DNA from 3 places in the Arthrobacter sp. LAPM80 genome. Region 2 is predicted to be linked to each of the others. Evidence: riboswitches for the same ligand, from Rfam matches in the RefSeq annotation. Region 2 holds a riboswitch; each other region holds the start of a gene.
What was found. Region 2 has a riboswitch for cyclic di-AMP ahead of AAGW05_RS14070 (M23 family metallopeptidase). Riboswitches for the same ligand answer to the same signal wherever they lie in the genome.
Positions count from the first base shown of each region.

Region 1 (6,418 bases), on a different contig from region 2:
CACCTGCGTGGGTGCCCTGGTCGGAACGGGTCAGGCCCGAGGATCAGCAGGAGTCCGACGGCGCGGTCGCGGTCCGGGAGCTTCAGGCCCAGGAACACCTTGACCATGAAGAGGACACCCATGAGGAGGCCGACGGGGAAGACGCCGACGGTTTCTCTGATGATTCCGATGACGCCCCCACGGACGGCGTCGAAGAGTCAGCGGGCGCCGACAGTGCCGAATTCTACTAAAGACAGTCCCGCATAAAGCCATGGAATTTCGAGCCCCGCCAGAATCTGGCGGGGCTCGATTTTTTGACGTGTGAAGGACCGTCCCCAGGCACGTGCCGGAGGTGGGCTGGCCAACCAAGGCCGCATCCGCCGAACAGGGAAGCGGCCTTCACCGTTTTCTAAAGAGGTGGTTACATGTTCTCGATGACGTAGTCGATGCACCTGGTCAGCGCCGTGACATCCTCAGGATCGATGGCCACGAACGTTGCGACGCGCAGCTGGTTCCGGCCCAGCTTGCGGTAGGGCTCGGTGTCAACAATGCCGTTGGCGCGCAGGATCTTGGCGACGGCGGCGGCGTCCACTGAATCGTCGAAGTCGATCGTGACGATGACGTTGGAGCGGTCTTCCGGGTTCACCACGTACGGGGTGGCGACGCTGGAGGACTCGGCCCAGGAGTACAGGCGGCCGGCGGAATCTGCCGTGCGCGCCGAGGCGAAGTCGAGGCCGCCGTTGGTGTTGAGCCACTGGACCTGGTTGTTCAAGGTGACAAGGGTGGAGAGGGCAGGCGTGTTGTACGTCTGGTTCAACAACGAGTTGTCGATGGCGGTCTTGAGGTTCAAAAAGTCCGGAACCCAGCGGTCGGAGGCAGCAATGCGTGCCGCACGCTCAAGAGCCGCGGGGGAGAACAAGCCAAGCCAGATGCCGCCGTCGGACGCGAAGTTCTTCTGCGGGGCGAAGTAGTAGACATCGCTCTCACGCACATCCACGGCCAACCCACCGGCAGCGGAGGTGGCATCGATCAGGACCAAAGAGCCCTCGTCGGCACCGGCAACGCGCTTTACCGGGGCGGCAACGCCCGTGGAGGTTTCGTTCTGCGGCCACGCGTAGGTGTCCACGCCAGCCTCGGCGACGGCGACGGGGCGGGTGCCGGGGGCAGCCGTAATGATGGAGGAGGCCTCAAGGAACGGTGCGTTGTTGGTGGCAGAGGCAAACTTGGAGCCGAACTCGCCGAAAGACAGGTGCTGGGCCTTCTTCTCAACCAGACCGAATGTTGCAACGTCCCAGAATGCTGTGGAGCCGCCAACGCCAAGGATCACTTCGTAGTCATCCGGTGCGCCGAAGAACTGCTTTAGGCCGCTGCGGACATCGCCCACAAGGTTCTTCACGGGGGCCTGGCGGTGGGAGGTGCCAAGGAGTGTGGAGCCGGCTTCGGAGAGTGCTGCAACCTGCTCGGCACGGACCTTGGACGGGCCGGCGCCGAAGCGGCCGTCGGCCGGGAGGAGGTTGGCGGGAATGGTGAGGGGCGTGGATTCGCTCACGAGTTGCTCCAAAAATTAAGCGATGGAAGTTTCATTGGTTGCCAAGGGCTGGTGTCAATTCTGCCGTAGACCGGGCCCTAAGCGGAAAAGTGTCCGGTCGGTGGGAAATATTCACTGCCTTACAGTGGTTGCCTCGGATGCGGGTTTACCGGGTTTCGCGGCAATCAGGCTAACGTAGACACGAAAGTCCTTGCCCAAAAACCCCAATTAACAGGAGGATGCTGACGTGGCTGATCTGATTGACACGACCGAAATGTATTTGCGGACCATCCTGGAGTTGGAAGAAGAGAACATTGTTGCCCTGCGGGCGCGCATCGCCGAGCGCCTGCACCACTCAGGGCCCACCGTTTCTCAAACCATCGGACGGATGGAACGTGACGGTTTGGTCATCGTCTCCGGCGACAGGCACCTGGAACTGACCCCCACAGGCCGGGACAAAGCCACACGCGTCATGCGCAAGCACCGGCTGGCAGAACGCCTCCTCTCCGATGTCATCGGCCTGGAATGGGCTTATGTCCATGAGGAAGCCTGCCGCTGGGAACACGTCATGAGCGAGCGCGTTGAACGACGCCTCTATGAGCTGTTGGGCCAACCCAGCGAGTCCCCGTATGGCAACCCGATCCCCGGCCTTGAGGAACTGGGCGGAGAGATTTCGCCCAATTTTGCTGCGGGATTGGTCACATTGGTTGACGCCATGGCCACGTATGCGCCAGGGCAGGAAGTCGTTATTCACAGGCTTTCCGAGCGCATCCAGGTGGATCCGGAACTGCTCCAGCAGCTCGACGAGGGCGGTCTGCGCCCGGGGGCCCGAATCTCCCTCGCACAGGTGGGCGACTACATCTCGGTGCGCGTGCCTGACATCGAGGGAGCACTGGAACTGCCGCCGGAAGTCGCCTCGCATGTGTTTGTCTCCATGAGCTGACAAGCGGTTTCGCGCGACTCGGGCTGCACTGGCCCTGTCGCGAGTGACCGTTGTTGTTGCAGGCCCGGCTGGCACAAGCCGGGCCTGTTGCGTGCCCGGGCCATTCCTGAACCGTCCGTGTTGGCGAGGCCCGTTGGCCTTGCCCGCGCCCGTCGGAGTTGCCCTATCAGGGCCGACGCCGGTCCTGTCAACTGTCTTTTCGGTCAGCGTTGGGCCCACGGGATTTGACAGGACACTATTGACACTCTAGGTAACGGAATTGTTACGTTTACCGCCTGTACCGTATAGTAACTATCTGACGCTGTAACCAAAGCGTTACCGTTCCGCGACACCGAACCTTGCCTTCGCGGAACGGACAATAATCAATGAGGCAGGGGCGGGGGAACCACTTTTGGCAGACAGCCCAGTCTGCCTTGGGGTGAAGCCCACACTTGAAGCCGCACGAATCCTGGACGCATTCCATTGCGCCACGGGACGCCGTGTGCCAAAGCATGGGCCGGATCAAAAGCAAGACTCTCTGATCCGAATCCGACAGCTAACTTCGCAGGTGCCATACAGAGAGGTTTTTAGTGTCAGAGGTTAAACAGCGGGGACGCCGTCGTGCGTCGTCGCCGGTGACTCATGAGCTCACCGTGGTGCCCGGCGGTCGCCGTGAAGCCCTTGCTGTGGAGCGTGCAGCAGTTCCCAATAATTCAGTGGCCCAGCTTCTGCGTGCTGGGGCCGCCAGCGGTGCAGGTCAAAAAGTTGGCGTAGCCATGGCCGCAACCGGTCTGGTGCTCGCGGTCACGCTGCCTTCGGGTCAGGCTGTGGAAGCCCCCTCTTTCCAGGCTTCGACGGCGTCCTCGGTGGAAACCGTTGTGTCTGCCTCAGCCGAGATTCCCATTACTTTTGCCGCTCCCGGCATCACCAGCGCGTTGAACCCGGATGGCCGGCTCAAGGAAACGTTGAAGGTCAATGCCTCCAAGGTCACGCCCCAGGCCGCCAAGGGAACCCTGTCGGCCCCGCTGAAGGTGCTCACGCCAACCTCGCCGTTCGGCGACCGGATCAGCCCCATTACGGGCCAGGTTGATGAGCACCATACGGGTCAGGACTTTGCCGTTGCGAGCGGCACCGATGTGCTTGCAGCCGCCGGCGGAACCGTCACCTTCTCGGGGTGGCACAGCTACGGCGGTGGCAACCGCGTGGTGATCGACCACGGCAACGGGCTCTCAACCTCCTACAACCACATGAGCAGCAACTTGGTCAAGGTTGGTCAAAAGGTTGAACGTGGCGACGCGGTCGGGCTCAGTGGCTCCACCGGCGCATCGACCGGCCCCCACCTTCACTTCGAGGTCATCGTCAATGACGAGACCATCGATCCCATGGGCTGGCTTTAATTCCTCCACAGGCTGATTTAGATTACGACTTAGTCACAGAACCGTGACCTGAACGTGACATTGCGAAAAATCTGTTGTACCGTCGTAATCGCGCCAGCTTCGAATCAAGCCGGCGCCCGTGAGTGGATTGCCTAGCTCTGCCACTACTCATGGTCCGTTCGTATCAATCGTCTGGCAGGGGCGGGGGAACCAATAATCGGGTTTCGCATCACGTGCGAAATCCTTGGGGTGAAGCCGCGAAGCGTTCAGTCACAGTTTTAGGGAAGCAATTCCCTGTGCCTTGAAACGTGGAGCGACCGGGTGACTCCCATCCGAATCCGACAGCTTACCTCGCAGGCATTGGGAGAGGAATCCTTCTTGGCTTCAAACACTGCCCTTGGGCGCCACCGCGCCGAGGTTGTTAAGACCGGCACGATGTCCACCCTCACGAAAGCCGTCAGCTCCAATGTCGGCGGGGTTGGTCGCCAGGCTGCTGTTATCGCAGCAGCTTCCGGCTTGGTCCTTACGTCCGGCATCGCAGCAAACGCGGCTACTCCCACTGTGGAGCGCGCTTCAGACGGTGCAACCACGCTGAACCTGAAGACGGAACTTGCTTCCACCATCACGGCAGCATCCACGGTGAAGATCTCCTTCGCCACCCCCGCAATCACCTCCACCCCGGCTCCCGTTGTTGAAGCGCCGGCAGTTGTAGAGGCACAGAGCAGCGACGTTGCAGTGACACCGGTTGCAGAAATTGCACCGGCACCGGCACCGGCAGCCGCAGCAGCTCCGACTGTAACCACCAGCAACCCTGAGGTTGCTCCCAAGCCTGCAGTTGCAAGCGGAATTGGCGCCACCATTGCCAGCGCAGCCTTGGCTCAGCTTGGCGTTGGCCAGGACTGCACCGCGCTTGCCAGCAACTCCCTGGCTGCCGCTGGAATCAACTTCCACGGCTGGCCCGCCGGCTACCTGAGCCTGGGCCGCACGGTTTCCCAGGGCCAAGCCCAGCCCGGTGACTTGATCTACTACGCAGATGGCGGCATGGGCATGGCTCACATCGCTGTTTACATTGGCAACGGCCAGGCCGTACACGGTGGATGGGGCGGCGGCACGACCGCAGTCTTCTCCGTCAACGTCGGTTCAGGTCCCGTTTTCATTGCAATGGGTCACTAAGAACGTCTTTACCCCAATGAACCCCGTCCTCGGACGGGGTTCATTTATTTAACCCCCGCACCATGGCCGCCCGGTTGGGGCGGCCACTGTGCAGGTTAGGCCCCGCCGACTTTAGGACCCCCCGGGGTTAGGGGTCAAGGGTGCTGGGCGGCGGGATTTCCTTGACGAAGAGCAGCAGGACGGATGCCAGGATCAACAACGGCACCAGGCGTTAGAAGCGTGGCAAGGGGGGTCGCCAACAAGCTGCCGACGACGGCGGAGCCCAGGGCCGCGCCGATCTGCCGGAAGTAGTTGCTGGAGGCCGTGGCCATGCCGAGCTGGGGATTGGGGAACTGTTTCTGGACGATCAGCACCAGGGCGCCGGCCACGAAGGACAGGGCGGCGAGGGGCAGCCACTTGTACTTGTCGATGCCCATGCTGATGATCTGCGGAGAGTTTCAGTCTTATTGGTGCCCCCACGTGGCCACAAGTGCAGGCAGTGTTGAGGTGAGTGCCAGCGTGGCCATGCCGGCCACGAATGACAGGGCGAAGACGCCGTCCGTGAGCATCAAGCCGCCGCCCAACCCCCGGATGCCGCGGCCAATGATCAGCCACGTCATGTCCTGTGCCATGCCGCCCAGCTTGCCAAAAATGGGAAGCATGATGGTCGAGGCAAGGAGGTACATGGTGATGACCCACAGCATTTCCTCGACGCCGTGGAGCTGTCCGACGATGGTGGGCAGTGGCTTGAGTAGGCGCCTTCCTTGGTGCCGAAGTAGTTGAAGACCGTCCGGGGAGACGGAGTTTGCCGCGCAGATCATGTCGACTGGGACGTTTTCATAGCCGATTTCCAGACCATCCTCGCTGCGGGCACATGTGGTGTTGCGGTGCTCCTGATGGCTCCAAGGTGCGCAGCAGATGGCGAGGTTTTATTCCGGCAGTGGGAAACGCGTCCCGCACCGCCGGATAGCATGGCAGGCATGAAGACTTCCACTGGAACCGCATGCAGGCGCTGATCCTTGCCGGCGGACTGTCCCGCAGACTTAATGGCGTCCCGAAGGCAGGGCTCATGCTCGACGGTCAGACACTTCTTGCCCGCACCGTCGACGCCGCGGCGCGGGTGATCGCCGCCCAGGCCGGGACCGCCCATGTCCCGCTCGCCGCCCAACTTGGGATCGCCGTCGTGGGTCCCGTTGGCAGCATCGCCCAGTGGCTTGCCACGGCCCAGACGGTTGCGGGGGTGGCGGCAGTGCAGGAGGATCCGCCATATTCCGGACCGGCGGCGGGCATTGCGGCAGGCGTTGCGGCGTTGCCGGGCAGCGGCGGGTATGTGCTCGTGCTTGCGTGCGACATGCCGCATGCGGGGGAGCTCGCGGAGCTGCTCGCCGCCGAACTCCCCGGGTGTGCTGCGGGGGAGGGCGTCATGGCTGTTGCGGATGGCCGCCGGCAGCCGCTGGCCGC
Region 1 covers NZ_JBCHVD010000002.1:51,204-57,621, forward strand. The annotation lists gene AAGW05_RS02595 (DUF3027 domain-containing protein) at 1-230, shown strand, start outside; gene serC (phosphoserine transaminase) at 401-1,528, opposite strand; gene AAGW05_RS02605 (metal-dependent transcriptional regulator) at 1,755-2,450, shown strand; cyclic di-AMP (ydaO/yuaA leader) riboswitch at 2,795-3,017, shown strand; gene AAGW05_RS02610 (M23 family metallopeptidase) at 3,020-3,826, shown strand; cyclic di-AMP (ydaO/yuaA leader) riboswitch at 3,978-4,179, shown strand; gene AAGW05_RS02615 (NlpC/P60 family protein) at 4,184-4,978, shown strand; gene AAGW05_RS02620 (hypothetical protein) at 5,113-5,394, opposite strand; gene AAGW05_RS02625 (hypothetical protein) at 5,422-5,778, opposite strand; gene AAGW05_RS02630 (molybdenum cofactor guanylyltransferase) at 5,961-6,418, shown strand, end outside.
Region 1: another riboswitch for cyclic di-AMP. It lies ahead of AAGW05_RS02615 (NlpC/P60 family protein); the one in region 2 lies ahead of AAGW05_RS14070 (M23 family metallopeptidase).

Region 2 (6,418 bases):
AAAGTGTCTATCCGCCCCACCAAAACACAGCGGCACGGAACGAGAGGATTCTGGTTCCCTGGTTCACTTGCATTCGATCAGCGAGTGAGGCACCCGGCTTTACCCCTGCGGCATCATCACGGCTACGCCGTAGACCTTCACCGTGATCTCCTGGCCCCAACGAGGCAAACCGAACCAGGAGTCCCCCGCCGCTCCCACTACCTGTGGAAGAGAACGGGTACGCACCGCACCCCTGCCCATATTTCCTTGATTTGAGCAGGCACTGATTGAAGAGGTTTAACAACACCGGTTCCTTACGTATACCTTCCCGCCTCGCTCACCAGACCCTGCCCGTCAAGGAATCCCGGACCGTTCCGACTTCGTCACGGCTGCTCCCACCCCACCCATCAACCCATGGGCCCGGCTGCCGTCAGCTTCAACCAGCACCTACGAGTGCCAGCAGACCGAGGTCTCACACCTCCATTCGAACAACAAGCGCCTCGTGGCGCACGTCTTACTTCAGCAGAACCAAACCTCGGATCCAAGCTGAGTTAGGATCTGTTCCGGAGGGGAACCTTGGGTTCTCTTACCGGGTGATCGTTGCGGGCTTCTGGAGAAGGGTGCCTTCGAGGATACTGCCGTGGAAGGTTCGGGCGGCGACGATGATCCAGGCGGTTACCAGGACGGCGTAGCCGGTGACGGCCATCCACTCGAACAGGGCCAGGTGTGTGTGAGCAGCGAGGCCGGTCAATCCGGTGACGCAGGTTCCGATGGGGAAAGTGAAGGACCACCAGGTTAGGGAGAATGGTAAGCCCTGGCGGGCGGTGCGGATGGTGATGGCGGTTGCGAGGGCTGCCCACATGAGTGCGAAGCCTAGGACTGGAACCCCGTAGAGGACGCCGAAGGCTTCCATCGCCCGGGCTAGGGTCCCGGACACGGCGAAGTGGGCATTCCCGCCCAGCAGATTCGCGGCAGTAATGGACTGGCCTAGTGGACCCAGAACGATCCACAGAGTGGGGACTGCCGCAGCGGCCCCGATCTTATGTTCGGCCAACCGGCTCCAAATCAAGGTGATAATGATGATCGAGGCCAGTAGACTCATTCCAAACATCGCATAGCAGCCCATCAGCAGCGTCATCCGTGCCTGTCCGGCCGGGACGTAGGGCAGCAGCAGCGCTCCGGTAGAAGCTGAGACCATCGGTGGGACCACGGGCATCAACCAGCCACCGAACGCGCTGTCCTGTTTGACCTCATGACGAGTGAACTGCAGATACGGGATCGCGACGGCGCTGGCCAGACCTAGTACGGTCCCGGCGGTCCACAACACTACATCAATGCCGAGCGCCAGCTGTTCGCCAAGGATATCTTTGCCCAGCAGCAGGGTCCCGGCCCCGACGGTGAGCAGCGCCATCGGAGGTGCGCCGTAGAAATGCGCCATCACAGGATTTGAGTGGTGGCTTTTGGCGGTCTCTCGGTGCCTGAGCCAGTGCACCCCTGTCGCGGCGGTCAGCAGGATAAGCAGCAATGACGCGAGGGCCCAGACGAGCGTGGCGCCGGTGCGTAAGCCGGGGAACTGCAAGGGAAGCGTCGCAGCGGCAGTCGCGACGATCCCGGTGCCCATGATGGATGCGAACCAGTTCGGGGTCAGGTTCGCAAACAGGTCAGAGGGCCTATCCAACAGGCGCAGGACACGACGGCCGGTAGTACGTCCTCCCAAGGGCAGTGCCTGTGGTGTGGTGTGGTGTTGGTTGGTGGTCAGTAGCATTGTTCCCATGTCTTCCATGATCCCGGTCTTAGAGCTGCCGCAGTAGGGGGCATAGACTTGTTAGGCTACAAGCCTGACTTGTATCACAAGCGTTCTTTCTGAAGGAGAATCCTCAATGCTCAGCCCCCGGATACCGGAGCTCTCCGCTTTGGAAATGCTCGCTTCAGTTGATGAGCTAGGATCTCTCTCTGCTGCTGGGAAACACTTAGGGCTTTCTCAGCAGGCCGTCTCCTCTCGGATGCGTTCCCTGGAGTCCCAGATCGGGTCGGCGCTGTTGACCCGGACCCCGAGGGGATCCACCCTCACAGAGGCCGGTGTTCTAGTCGCGGGGTGGGCTGCGGAGGTCCTTGCCGCCGCGGAGCGGCTCGATGCTGGGATAGCCTCGCTCCGATCCGACGCCGCTCGTCAGCTGAAGGTCGCAGCCAGTCAGACGATCGCTGAACATCTTGTGCCGCTCTGGCTGGTCGCACTGCGCCGGCAGCAGGAGAGTCTGGGGCTCACTCCCACGGTCGTGGAATTGACGGTGGGCAACAGTGAATCCACCGTGGCTATGGTCCGCTCCGGACAGGCGACCCTCGGTTTCATCGAAAGCCCCCACCTTCCCCCGGGCCTGAGCGCCGCCGCGGTACAAGACGATGACATGGTCTTGGTTGTCGCGCCGGAGCATCCTTGGGCGAGGCGACGGACACCCGTCACAACAAGGGAACTGGCAGCAACAGCACTGGTGACTCGGGAACACGGCAGCGGCACCCGAGATGTGCTTGAGCACCTGCTCACGACCGCCGGAGCCGAGGCTCTAGCAGAACCGTTGGTGGAATTATCAACAACAGCGGCCGTCCGCTCCGCTATTGCCGCTGGCACAGCCCCCGGCGTGCTCAGTGCACTGGCCGTCCGTGACGACCTAGCCCTGCACCGGCTCGTCGTCGTCCCCGTCCGCGGTCTGCCCCTACGCCGGACACTGACTGCTCTCTGGCAGACCGGCGGCTCACCTCCTCTAGGGCCGGCCAGAGACCTGACAGCCATCGCCGCCAGCGTTTTACCAATATCCGGCACCCGCCGGAAGGTATGAGACCCGGCGGCTTCGGAGCAAAGAGCGTGATCAAAACGTCCCCCGCCCGATGGTCGCAGAAAAGTAGGAAGCGCTGTCTAAAGCAGTCGATTTCGAGTCTTACTTGGCACAGGTGCGGACCTCACCGATCCGCACCTTTCTGCCAGCAGCCACAGCACGATTTGCCGCTAACCGTCAGAAGAACCTGGCCGAAACCAAGGGTGCCTTGGTCCCCGCCGTCTCAGAAGTGCTTTTTGTCCGCGTCCACAACGCCAGCAGGTTCCAGATGGCCGCCGTTTTGGTGGCCGGACATAGCCAGTGGAGCGGTGAAGATTGGATCCGCCGGTCTCCATCGGTTATCGAGGTGGAAGCCCCAGCCGATACCAGCCTTGGCCGAGGCTGGTGCTGATCTCTTAAAGAGATTCCCCGCCCACACAGCGGAGATAGTGTATAGGCTGCCGATCTTGTTGTCACGATGAGATGCGGGAACTGAACCGTCCCAGGATTCATGGCCGCCGTTTTAGTGGATGCGTGTTAGTTAGCCAGTATTGGTGTTGGGGCTTTGAAGGTAGGCCATTAAACGGGACCAAAATGGAATCTTGTGGCTGCCACAAGGGCCGCCTGTCGTGGGGTGTGACTGGTAGGTTGCGTTGATTCTCAGCGATCCAGTACGGCATTACTGGTGCGGGGTTAAGGTTCATTTTTCCTTATCGGCGGCCGGTACCTGAGCTAGCCGTTATTCTACTGGACCGCAAGAGGCGAGAGTATGCACTGCCTTGGCTGGGACTCTGGAGAAACTGACGATGGCAATGGTGCCCACAATTAATAGGTAACGAAGTTATAACTTTTGGCTCGATGTCCGCTAAGCTAATAAAAATACATGCCCCAAACGGGTATGTTTGTGGGCCGCTTCGCCAAACCCCGTCGGCGGGCCACGACTATTGAGCTTCTTGACGGGGGCGGAGGAACCACCATCGGCGCCATAGTGCGCCTTGGGGTGAAGTCCACCTGACACATCATGGATCTCACATGCGTGTGTTGGGCGGGCCGGGCAGGCACCTCGTCCGAATCCGACAGCTAACTTCGCCGGCGTCGAGAGGATTGCCATTTTGTCTGCCGCACCCCAGCATGGCCGCCGTAGAGCCACGCCCACCAAATCTTCGCCAGCATTGCCGGGGCGCCATTGGGCCCCGGGAATCGAGTCGAGATTCAGAGGCGGCGTAGGCCGCAAACAGATGGGTATCGTCGCGGTAGTAGGCGCCATTGCCCTGACTGCTTTGCCGGTGGCACACGCCGAATCCCACCGCTTGGCACCGGCCGTCACCGCAGGGGCTCCTGCGGCTGCGACAACGCCGCAGCCGGCAGTGATTGCCGACAAGGATGTTGTGGTGACTTTTGCCAGGCCCTTGGTGTCAAGCAAGCCTGCACCTCCGGTCTCGCTCGCTGATACGGTAAAGCCCGCCGCTACAGATCAGTCCGCGCTGTTGGGCGCGGCTGCGCCACAAGCCCCGGAGCAAGCCCCGGCTGTTCAAGCGGCCGCCGGGCTGCGCGCGCCTCTGGCCGTTTTGACGGTGACCTCTCCATTTGGATACCGCACCAATCCGTTGACAGGCGCGGCGGCGGAAATGCATACAGGTATTGACTTTGGTGCTGCATGCGGAACTGCGGTGTTCGCCGCTGGTGCTGGCACGGTGACGGAGGCGGGCTGGAGCCAGTACGGTGGCGGCAACCGCATTGTTGTTGACCATGGTGGCGGTATTCAGAGCACGTACAACCACTTGAATAGCATCGCTGTCAGCGTTGGCCAGACGGTCGGTGCTGGTGCGCAGATTGCCGGCGTCGGAACAACAGGGAATTCCACCGGCTGCCACCTGCATTACGAAGTAATGGAAAATGGCCAAACTGTCAATCCTGCCCCGTACCTCTAGCCAACTCCACGGCGCCAAACGCCGGTGAGGCCGACTGCCACCAGGCAGCCGGCCTCTCTGGTCATCCGTCAGCGTTTCTTGGGAGTGGCCCGTCCGGCAAGAACGGCTCCGAGGATCATGAGGACTGCGGCGGTGGGATAGCCGATGAAGAGGTCTTGGATGCCGGGTGGGCCCCCAGTGATGGCGACGTGGGCGATCCAGTGGGAGAGTCCCACCAGGATCCCGACGGCTATGATGAGTTGTCCCATTCGGACCAAAAAGCGGTGGTGGCGGTAGTCCTTCGCAGCGTCGCTGCCAGGGAGGTTGTTGCTCATGGGGGTGTCTCCTAAGGGGTGTGGTGGGGTCAGCCGTTGGTGCCGCCGGAGCAGGCTGCCCCAGGTTCGGGTGTTTGAGGGCCCATGGCATACGCCTTGATGAAGCTGGGCAGGCGGATATCCCCGGTGTTCGGGACGTTGAGCTGAATTCCCCACGCGGAGGCGGTTACAGCGGAGGCCTGGTCCGGGTTGGGACTGAGCAGGACATAAGGCTTGTTCTTGACCAGTGTTGTCAGCGTTCCCAGATCTGCTGGGGAGAGACCGGGCTTGTAGGTGATCCACACTGCGCCGTGTTCAAGGGAGTGGACGGCCCGCTCTTCGTTGACGGGTTCCGGGTATATGCCGCAATTCGTCCAGGTCGGCGAGTGGTCCCCGCCGACTCCGGGGACCTGCGGGTAGCCCACCTGAGTTTGGATGTGGTTGCGGGTCAGGTTCGAGTAGGTCTCGACGCCGGCGATGGGCTTCTTGGCGGCCTCCTCCGTGGCAGTTCGGGTCTGAACTGAGCCGGTGACGACGAACGTGACGATGGTGATGACGGCGATGGCCAGCAGGCCAAAGCCGCCGTAGATAAACATGTTTCGTTTACGTTGCTTGCTCCGGTGCTCGGCCAACACGGCCTTGACTTTTCCCTGGCGCTCGGCTTGGCGGTCAGTGGAATCACTCATGGGGGGCGCCCGGGGTTGAAGGCTTCACAGCGTCGTCGGGGGAACTGGTGGGCTCCGCTGGATTTACGGTTGAGGAACTAGCGGTGGAGCGTGGCTTGCGGCGCGCAGCGAGGAACCAAGCAGCCCCGGCCAGTAAGAGCAGGCCTGAGACCCAGGTGTTGACTCGTAGTCCCAGGATGGTGTTGGCATAGTCGGAGCGCAGCAGTTCGAAGATGAACCGTCCGGAAGTGTAGAAAACAACGTAGAGCGCAAATACGGATCCGGCACCGAGACGGAATTTTTTGTCAAGGATCAGCAGTACTGCGGCGGTGGCTAGGCACCACAGGGATTCGTAGAGAAATGTTGGTTGGAAGTAGCCGAGCACCACGGGTGTCCCGGCATTGTCGAGGACGGCGCGGCCGGTGGTGAAGTCCATCTGGTGGATCTGCAGTTTCCACGGTGCCGTGGACGGGTCGCCGTAAAGTTCGTTGTTGAACCAGTTTCCCCACCGGCCCAGGCCTTGGGCGATCAGCAAGCCAGGAGCGGCAGCGTCAATCAGGGTGGTGAACGGGACATTGTGGCGGCGGCAGCCAATATAGGCCCCGAGCAGGCCCAAGGCGACGGCGCCCCAGATACCCAGGCCTCCGTCCCAAATTTTCAGGGCGTTCCAGGGGTTTTTCCCGGGCACGAAATACAGTTCGGGGTCCGTGATGACGTGGTAGAGGCGTCCGCCGACGATG
Region 2 covers NZ_JBCHVD010000014.1:81,361-87,778, forward strand. The annotation lists gene AAGW05_RS14055 (TDT family transporter) at 566-1,753, opposite strand; gene AAGW05_RS14060 (LysR family transcriptional regulator) at 1,860-2,813, shown strand; gene AAGW05_RS14065 (hypothetical protein) at 2,917-3,201, shown strand; cyclic di-AMP (ydaO/yuaA leader) riboswitch at 3,695-3,896, shown strand; gene AAGW05_RS14070 (M23 family metallopeptidase) at 4,028-4,720, shown strand; gene AAGW05_RS14075 (hypothetical protein) at 4,789-5,034, opposite strand; gene AAGW05_RS14080 (DUF3105 domain-containing protein) at 5,064-5,699, opposite strand; gene lgt (prolipoprotein diacylglyceryl transferase) at 5,692-6,418, opposite strand, start outside.

Region 3 (6,418 bases), on a different contig from region 2:
TAAAGCAGTACGACGGCGGATCCCCCACACAAGGGGCGATCCGCCGTCGTACTTTATCTCAAATTGAGTATTCGGGGGCGGCCCAGACGACCACTTCGGGGTGCTCGTAGAACCGGTAGCCCTCGCCGCGGACGGTGCGGACCGTGTTGGCCAAGCGGCCCAGCTTGGAGCGCAGCCGGCGAATATGAACGTCAATGGTGCGCTCGTTCGGGACTTCGTCGGCGTTGCTCCAGAGACCCTCGAGGAGTTCATCTCGACCCACTGTGCGGGTGCCGTTTTCCACAAGGTAGTTCAGCAGTTCGAACTCCTTGAACGTCAGGTTCAGGGTGTCGCCGTCCAGGTGGACTTCGCGGCGGGCCAGGTCGATCAGTACGCCCGAGGGGCGCTGGTCTGCCACCGCCGCACGGACTGTCTCCTGGCGCTGGCGGGTGGCAACAGTGGGGTCGCCGAACGTTGAACGAACCACATCCAACGGCGTTCCGACAGCGTCCGACGGCGCAATGGCCACCGCGGCGTAGCTCTGGGCCTGCGGGACAAGGGTTTGGGCGTAGGCCCGGATGTCCTGGGCCAGCTTTGCCAACGACGTGCCGGCAGCGGCAGCCGTGTCCTCGTCAACGCCAACATAGAGGACGAAACCGCGGGCCACGTTGTCGGCAGTGACGCCGCGCAGCTTGTCCACGCCGGCGATGACGGGTGTGGGCGCAGTCATGGGATTGCTGTCCGTTGTGGGGGGCGTACGCAGGCGGAGCGCTGCACTGACAGGCTCCGAACGGTAACCATTGCCGTACCCGGGCCCATCCAGCTGGGAGGGTCGGGCCAACTGGCCGGGGCCGGCATTGCGTGCCCCCGCCCTGGCGGCGTTACGAACAGAGATATGGACGTATCCGGATGCTACTGACATTGAACTACCTAGCTGTATGGCCGTGATCCACGGCGCGAATGCTTTCCATGAGTTCCCTTGCCCGGGGGACTCTCTGTGCCCTGCAATGAGGGCGGGCCCATGGGCCAGGGCTGGCATCTGCCACCGTTTATTGCGTGGCGTCCTGGGGTGTGCGTTAGACCTGCATTCGACAACCACACATAAACCGTCCGGTCGTTCCGAGGCGGACAGTTGCTGCGGCTGCAGGATTCACTGGGTGGGTGTTCACGTAAGCCAGTGTGCTACGTAACAAAGCAAACCCGCAAGTAACAAAGGCTCTAAATGTCCAGTATGTGAGATTGTGTACTATTTTGTGATGAAACACATAGTGTTGAATTGCTCTCATTTGATGGGTGAATGACGATTTACGTCAAACTTAATCAATTCTAGAGACAGTTCTGGTGCCATAAATTCTATCCAAATGGCCTATTGGGGAAATTCATTCATTTCCACAGAAAGCATGCCGAAGCCGTCCGTCGCAAGTTCACGGCGACGCTCAGCGTTCTGTCAGAATATGCCGCTAGGGAAACAGACGTTTACGTCATGCGCTTGACGTTCAAAGCGGTCCCATCGAAGTGAGAACGGTTCCATCGAGGCCGGGAGCGCTCCGTGTCCCGGCACATCCCTAGCCTCCGCTCCGGCGAATCCCCGGCAACATTGAGAGCGGGTGCAGATCCCTGATCTGGTCGCGCAAGCGGACATTGTTGCGCCTGTTCATCATCGCCAGGGCGACCAACCCGGAGCCGATGGCAACTATGGCGCCCAACCAGAGCGACCAGCGGGCACCAAACTCGGTGGCCATCCAGCCAACAAGCGGCGCACCAATAGGTGTGCCGCCCTGCAGAACCACCATGTACACGGCAAGCACCCGCCCCCGCATGGCCGAATCCGTGGTCAGCTGCACCGTGGTGTTACAGGCATTCATAAACGTCAGCGAGGCAAGGCCCACGGGCACCAGCGCCACGGCGTACCAAAAGTAGCTGGGCATCAAGGCCGCAATGCCAACTGTCACGCCGAATGCCAGGGCACCTCCGACGATGTACAGCATCCGCATGTTCTTGCGCCGTGCGGCCAGCAGGGCGGCGGCCAGCGTGCCAATCGCCATGACCGAGCCCAGCAGCCCGTACTCCCCCGGCCCGAGGTGGAACACGGTCGTGGCCATCAGGGCGTTGGTGATCTGAAAATTCATCCCAAACGTACCCACCATGAACACCAGCACCATGATCATCAACAGGTCCGGCCGCTGCCGGATATAAACAAGCCCCTCGCGGATCTGCCCCTTCGCCCGCGGCACGCGCACAACCGGGGCCAGCTCGCTGACGCGCATTCTCCACAGTGAAAAAATCACCGCCGCAAAGCTGGCAGCGTTGAGCAGGAATGCCGGCCCTGTACCCACCAGTGCAATCACGAGGCCCGCAATGCCAGGGCCTGCGAGACGGGCCAGGTTGAAGGAGGCACTATTAAGCGCGACGGCGTTGGGCACGTCCTCCTTCGCGACGACTTCGGAGACAAACGCCTGCCGTGACGGGGCGTCGAAGGCACTGGCAACCCCCAACAGGAACGCCAATACATAAACATGCCACAGTTGTACAGTCCCCGTGACGACCAAAATTCCTAACAAAAGCGCACAAAAACCCATTCCCATCTGGGTCACGAGCAGCAGCTTGCGTTTGTTGACCCGGTCCCCCAGTACCCCCGCATACGGTCCAAGGAAGATAATCGGCAGGAATTGCAGGCCCGTGGTAATGCCGGCCGCCGTGCCCGAGTTGTGGGTCAGGACCGTCAGCACCAGCCAATCCTGGGCAACGCGCTGCATCCACGTGCCAATATTGGACACAAATGCCCCGGCCACCCAGAGCCGGTAGTTGAATACTTTCAGGGCACGGAACATTGAATTCATTTAGACGCTCATCGCCTGCAGGATCAGGGCCGCGTCATGGAGGGTGGCCCGTTCCTCCGGGGTGAGTGAAGCCACCCGCTTTGCCAGCCAGGCCGTTCGCTTGGAGCGAGCCCGCAGCAGGGCTGCTGCCCCTGTATCCGTAATTCGCACCAGTACCTGGCGCTTGTCTTCCGGATTCTCTTCACGGCTGACAAAGCCGGCCGCCGCGAGGGCGTTGACTATCCGCGTCATGGACGGGGCCTGGATCTGTTCCGCCGCGGCAAGCCCTCCCACTGTCCGGGGCCCTTCCATGATGGAGGCCAGGACTGAATACTGGCCGGGGCTGATCTCCCTTGACGCCGCTTCGGCACGCAGCCGCCGGGAGGTGCGCATGACAGCCACCCGCAGTTCCGCCGCAAGCGGTCCGGAGCCGATCGTCTTCGCGGGCTTTCGCCTACCGCCACCCTCCGCAGGGGTGACGGTGGCGGCCTGCGCGGGGCCCGCCGTCGTACATTGCGGGGAGGATTCGGTTGGGGAGGTTTCAGTCATCGCCGCTCAGCTGCCTAGGTCAGAAGTTTGGTATCTTCGAATCACCATTCTAGATCGTTAGCAATGCTAAGTAAACCGAAGGTCGCGCACCCTTGATACAAACAGCGTTACCAAAATGTGACATCCTATGTCGTTTCAGTTACGCTGGCAAAAGTGCCGACCGAACCAACTACGGTTCTTGGCACCGATGGACGGATCGCCGAGCTCTGCCGCCGCCCATCTCCCTCCACATCCATGGCAGAGACGGGGGACCCAATCTTTGCGGGCCCTTCCACAATGGAAGCCCTTGGGGTTAAGCCGGCACACCGACAGCAGCGATCATTGCTGCCCGCGGTGGTGCCGACCGGATTCTCTAGTCCGTTCCCGACAGCTCACCTCGCAGGCGTAGAGAGGCTCCTTCATGTCCAATGCACCCCAGCGCGGCCGCCGCCGCGCAGAACCAGTCCGCCGCCCGTCCATTTTTGGACTCGCATCCGCCCGTCCCGGAAGCCACGCCGCCGGGATTGCCGGAGCCAGTTCCACGGTCTCGGCTACGGCAAAATGCATGGCGGCTGTGGCCGTCGTCGGCGCGCTTGTGGGCGCCGGGGCCGTGGCCCAGCAGGTGGGCGCTTCCGGTGATCCGAGCATGACGAGCCTTGTTTCCTCTGTCGGCAACGATTCGGCAGCCTCTGCAGTCACGGCTCCGGCCAATGCAGCCATCAGCTTCCCGGGGCTCTCTGTCTCATCGAACCCGTCACCCACCAATGCCCCCGTCAAGGTCCAGTCCAACGACGTCAAGCCCGAGACTGCCCCGAAACCGTCCGCGGCTCCCGCCCCGGCCCCCGTTGCGGTTGACGATCCCGCTGGAGCCCAGGCTTACGCCTCAAGCCAACTGGCTTCCTTTGGCTGGGGTGCCGACCAGATGAGCTGCCTGACCCGGCTCTGGGAGCGCGAATCCAGCTGGCTCACGTCGGCCGAAAATGCCTCCAGCGGCGCCTATGGCATCGCACAGTCACTGCCTGCCAACAAGATGGACAGCACCGGCAGCGACTGGGCCACCAACTACAAGACCCAGATTCGCTGGGGCCTGAGCTACATCGAGGGCCGCTACGGTTCGCCCTGCGGCGCCTGGGGACACTCCGAATCCGTGGGCTGGTACTAAAACCTTTCCAAGCGGCTGGGCATGACCGGTGGCGAATCGCCGACCCTGCTGGGCCCCCGGCGGCACCATCACGATGCGTGGCGCACCGCAATGGACGGCGGCCGATGCGGTTGAGGGACCGCATCCCGTTGCCGGTAAGGAACCCAATGGGTACGGCTTGTTTGATGTGATCTGCAATGTCTGGGAAGGGTGCTGGGACTACGCGGACACGGCCCGCTACGCCGCGTCAGCGCCCCCGACGCCGTGCTGGAGGATGTGGGTTTCAAGGCGGCCCGGGGAGCCGTCGGGACCCGCCGCGAGCTTGCCAGCGGTGGGAGCTATTGGGGATCAGTCCACGACGCCGTAGAGACGGTCGCCGGCGTCGCCGAGGCCCGGCACGATGTAGGAGTTTTCGTCGAGGCCTTCGTCAATGGAGGCAAGGACAACGTGGACGTTGTCCCGCCCGCCATGGGCGGCCTCGAGCCTGGCCAGGCCTTCCGGGGCTGCCAGGAGGCAGATGCAGGTGATGTCCGCAGCGCCGCGGGCAAAGAGGAAGTTGAACGCCTCGATCAGGGTTCCCCCGGTGGCCAGCATAGGGTCAAGGACGTAGACCTGGCGGCCTGTGAGGTCCTCGGGGAGACGCTCGGCATAGGTGATGGCCTCGAGGGTTTCCTCGTTGCGAGCCATGCCAAGAAAGCCAACCTCTGCGGTGGGCAGCAGGCGGGTCATGCCTTCGAGCATGCCCAGTCCGGCGCGCAGGATCGGCACGACCAGGGGGGTGGGCTTGACCAGGCCGGTGCCAATGGTGGAGGTCACGGGTGTCTCGATATTGACGGGCTCAACACGGACTTCACGTGTCGCTTCGTACGCCAAGAGGGTGACAAGTTCCTCTGTCAGCTGCCGAAAAATCGGTGACGGGGTGGTCTTGTCCCGCAGGACAGTCAACTTGTGGGCAATCAGCGGATGATCCGCAACCAGTACGCGCATGAATAAAAGCTACCATTGAGCCGTGCCCAACACACATGATTTCCCCCCCATGGAGACAACCACCACGGCTTTGCATGCCCAATGGATGGGCCTTGCCCTTGCGCAAGCCCGGCGCGCCTTGACGACCGACGATGTGCCGATCGGCGCCGTCGTGCTTGGACCCGACGGCGAGGTCCTGGGTTTGGGACGCAACGAACGTGAGGCGCACGGGGATCCGACGGCCCATGCCGAGGTGGTCGCGATCCGCGAAGCCGCGGCGAAATTGGGTTCGTGGCGGCTGGCCGATTGCACCCTCGTGGTCACGCTTGAGCCCTGCACCATGTGTGCCGGGGCGATCGTGCTGGCGAGGATTCCGCGCGTCGTTTTTGGGGCGTGGGATGAGAAGGCGGGCGCTGCGGGATCGGTTTTTGACGTGTTGCGCGAGCGTCGGCTAAATCACTGGGTTGAGGTGTTCCCCGGCGTGCGCGAGGACGAGTGCGCCGTGCTGCTGACCGACTTCTTTGGCGGACACCGCCGCTAGCCGGCCGCCGCAGCGAAGATTCCCTGCTGTAACGTCTTCTGACGAACCCGTTGACAGGGCTCCGACCAATCTCAGGGGAAAAAATGGCATCATGGCGCGACACCACATCCGAGGCGGCCCAGGAAGACTTGGGTGCATTGCTGAACATCGCCATGCCCTTTGCGGAACAATGCCTTGAAAAGTACGGCGAATTCTTCCCCTTTGCCGCCGCGATCGGCACCGATGGCGAGCCGATCTACCTCATGGCGGAGCCGGACGAAGATGACGCTATCGTGGTTTCGGACGTTTCGCTCAGCAACCAGCACACCGACGCCGTCCATTTCGCCGCGGAACACGCAGATGGGATCGCCCTGAGCATCCTGCAGCCGTACACGCTCGGCGACGGCGGGCCCGAGTGGGGCGAGATGACAGTCAGCATGGGCGAACCGATCCTCTGGCGCGCAA
Region 3 covers NZ_JBCHVD010000011.1:100,996-107,413, reverse strand. The annotation lists gene AAGW05_RS12745 (winged helix-turn-helix domain-containing protein) at 59-901, opposite strand; gene AAGW05_RS12740 (MFS transporter) at 1,545-2,819, opposite strand; gene AAGW05_RS12735 (MarR family winged helix-turn-helix transcriptional regulator) at 2,820-3,347, opposite strand; cyclic di-AMP (ydaO/yuaA leader) riboswitch at 3,551-3,744, shown strand; gene AAGW05_RS12730 (hypothetical protein) at 3,748-4,488, shown strand; gene AAGW05_RS12725 (SUMF1/EgtB/PvdO family nonheme iron enzyme) at 4,562-4,834, shown strand; gene upp (uracil phosphoribosyltransferase) at 4,816-5,454, opposite strand; gene tadA (tRNA adenosine(34) deaminase TadA) at 5,504-5,974, shown strand; gene AAGW05_RS12710 (hypothetical protein) at 6,058-6,418, shown strand, end outside.
Region 3: another riboswitch for cyclic di-AMP. It lies ahead of AAGW05_RS12730 (hypothetical protein); the one in region 2 lies ahead of AAGW05_RS14070 (M23 family metallopeptidase).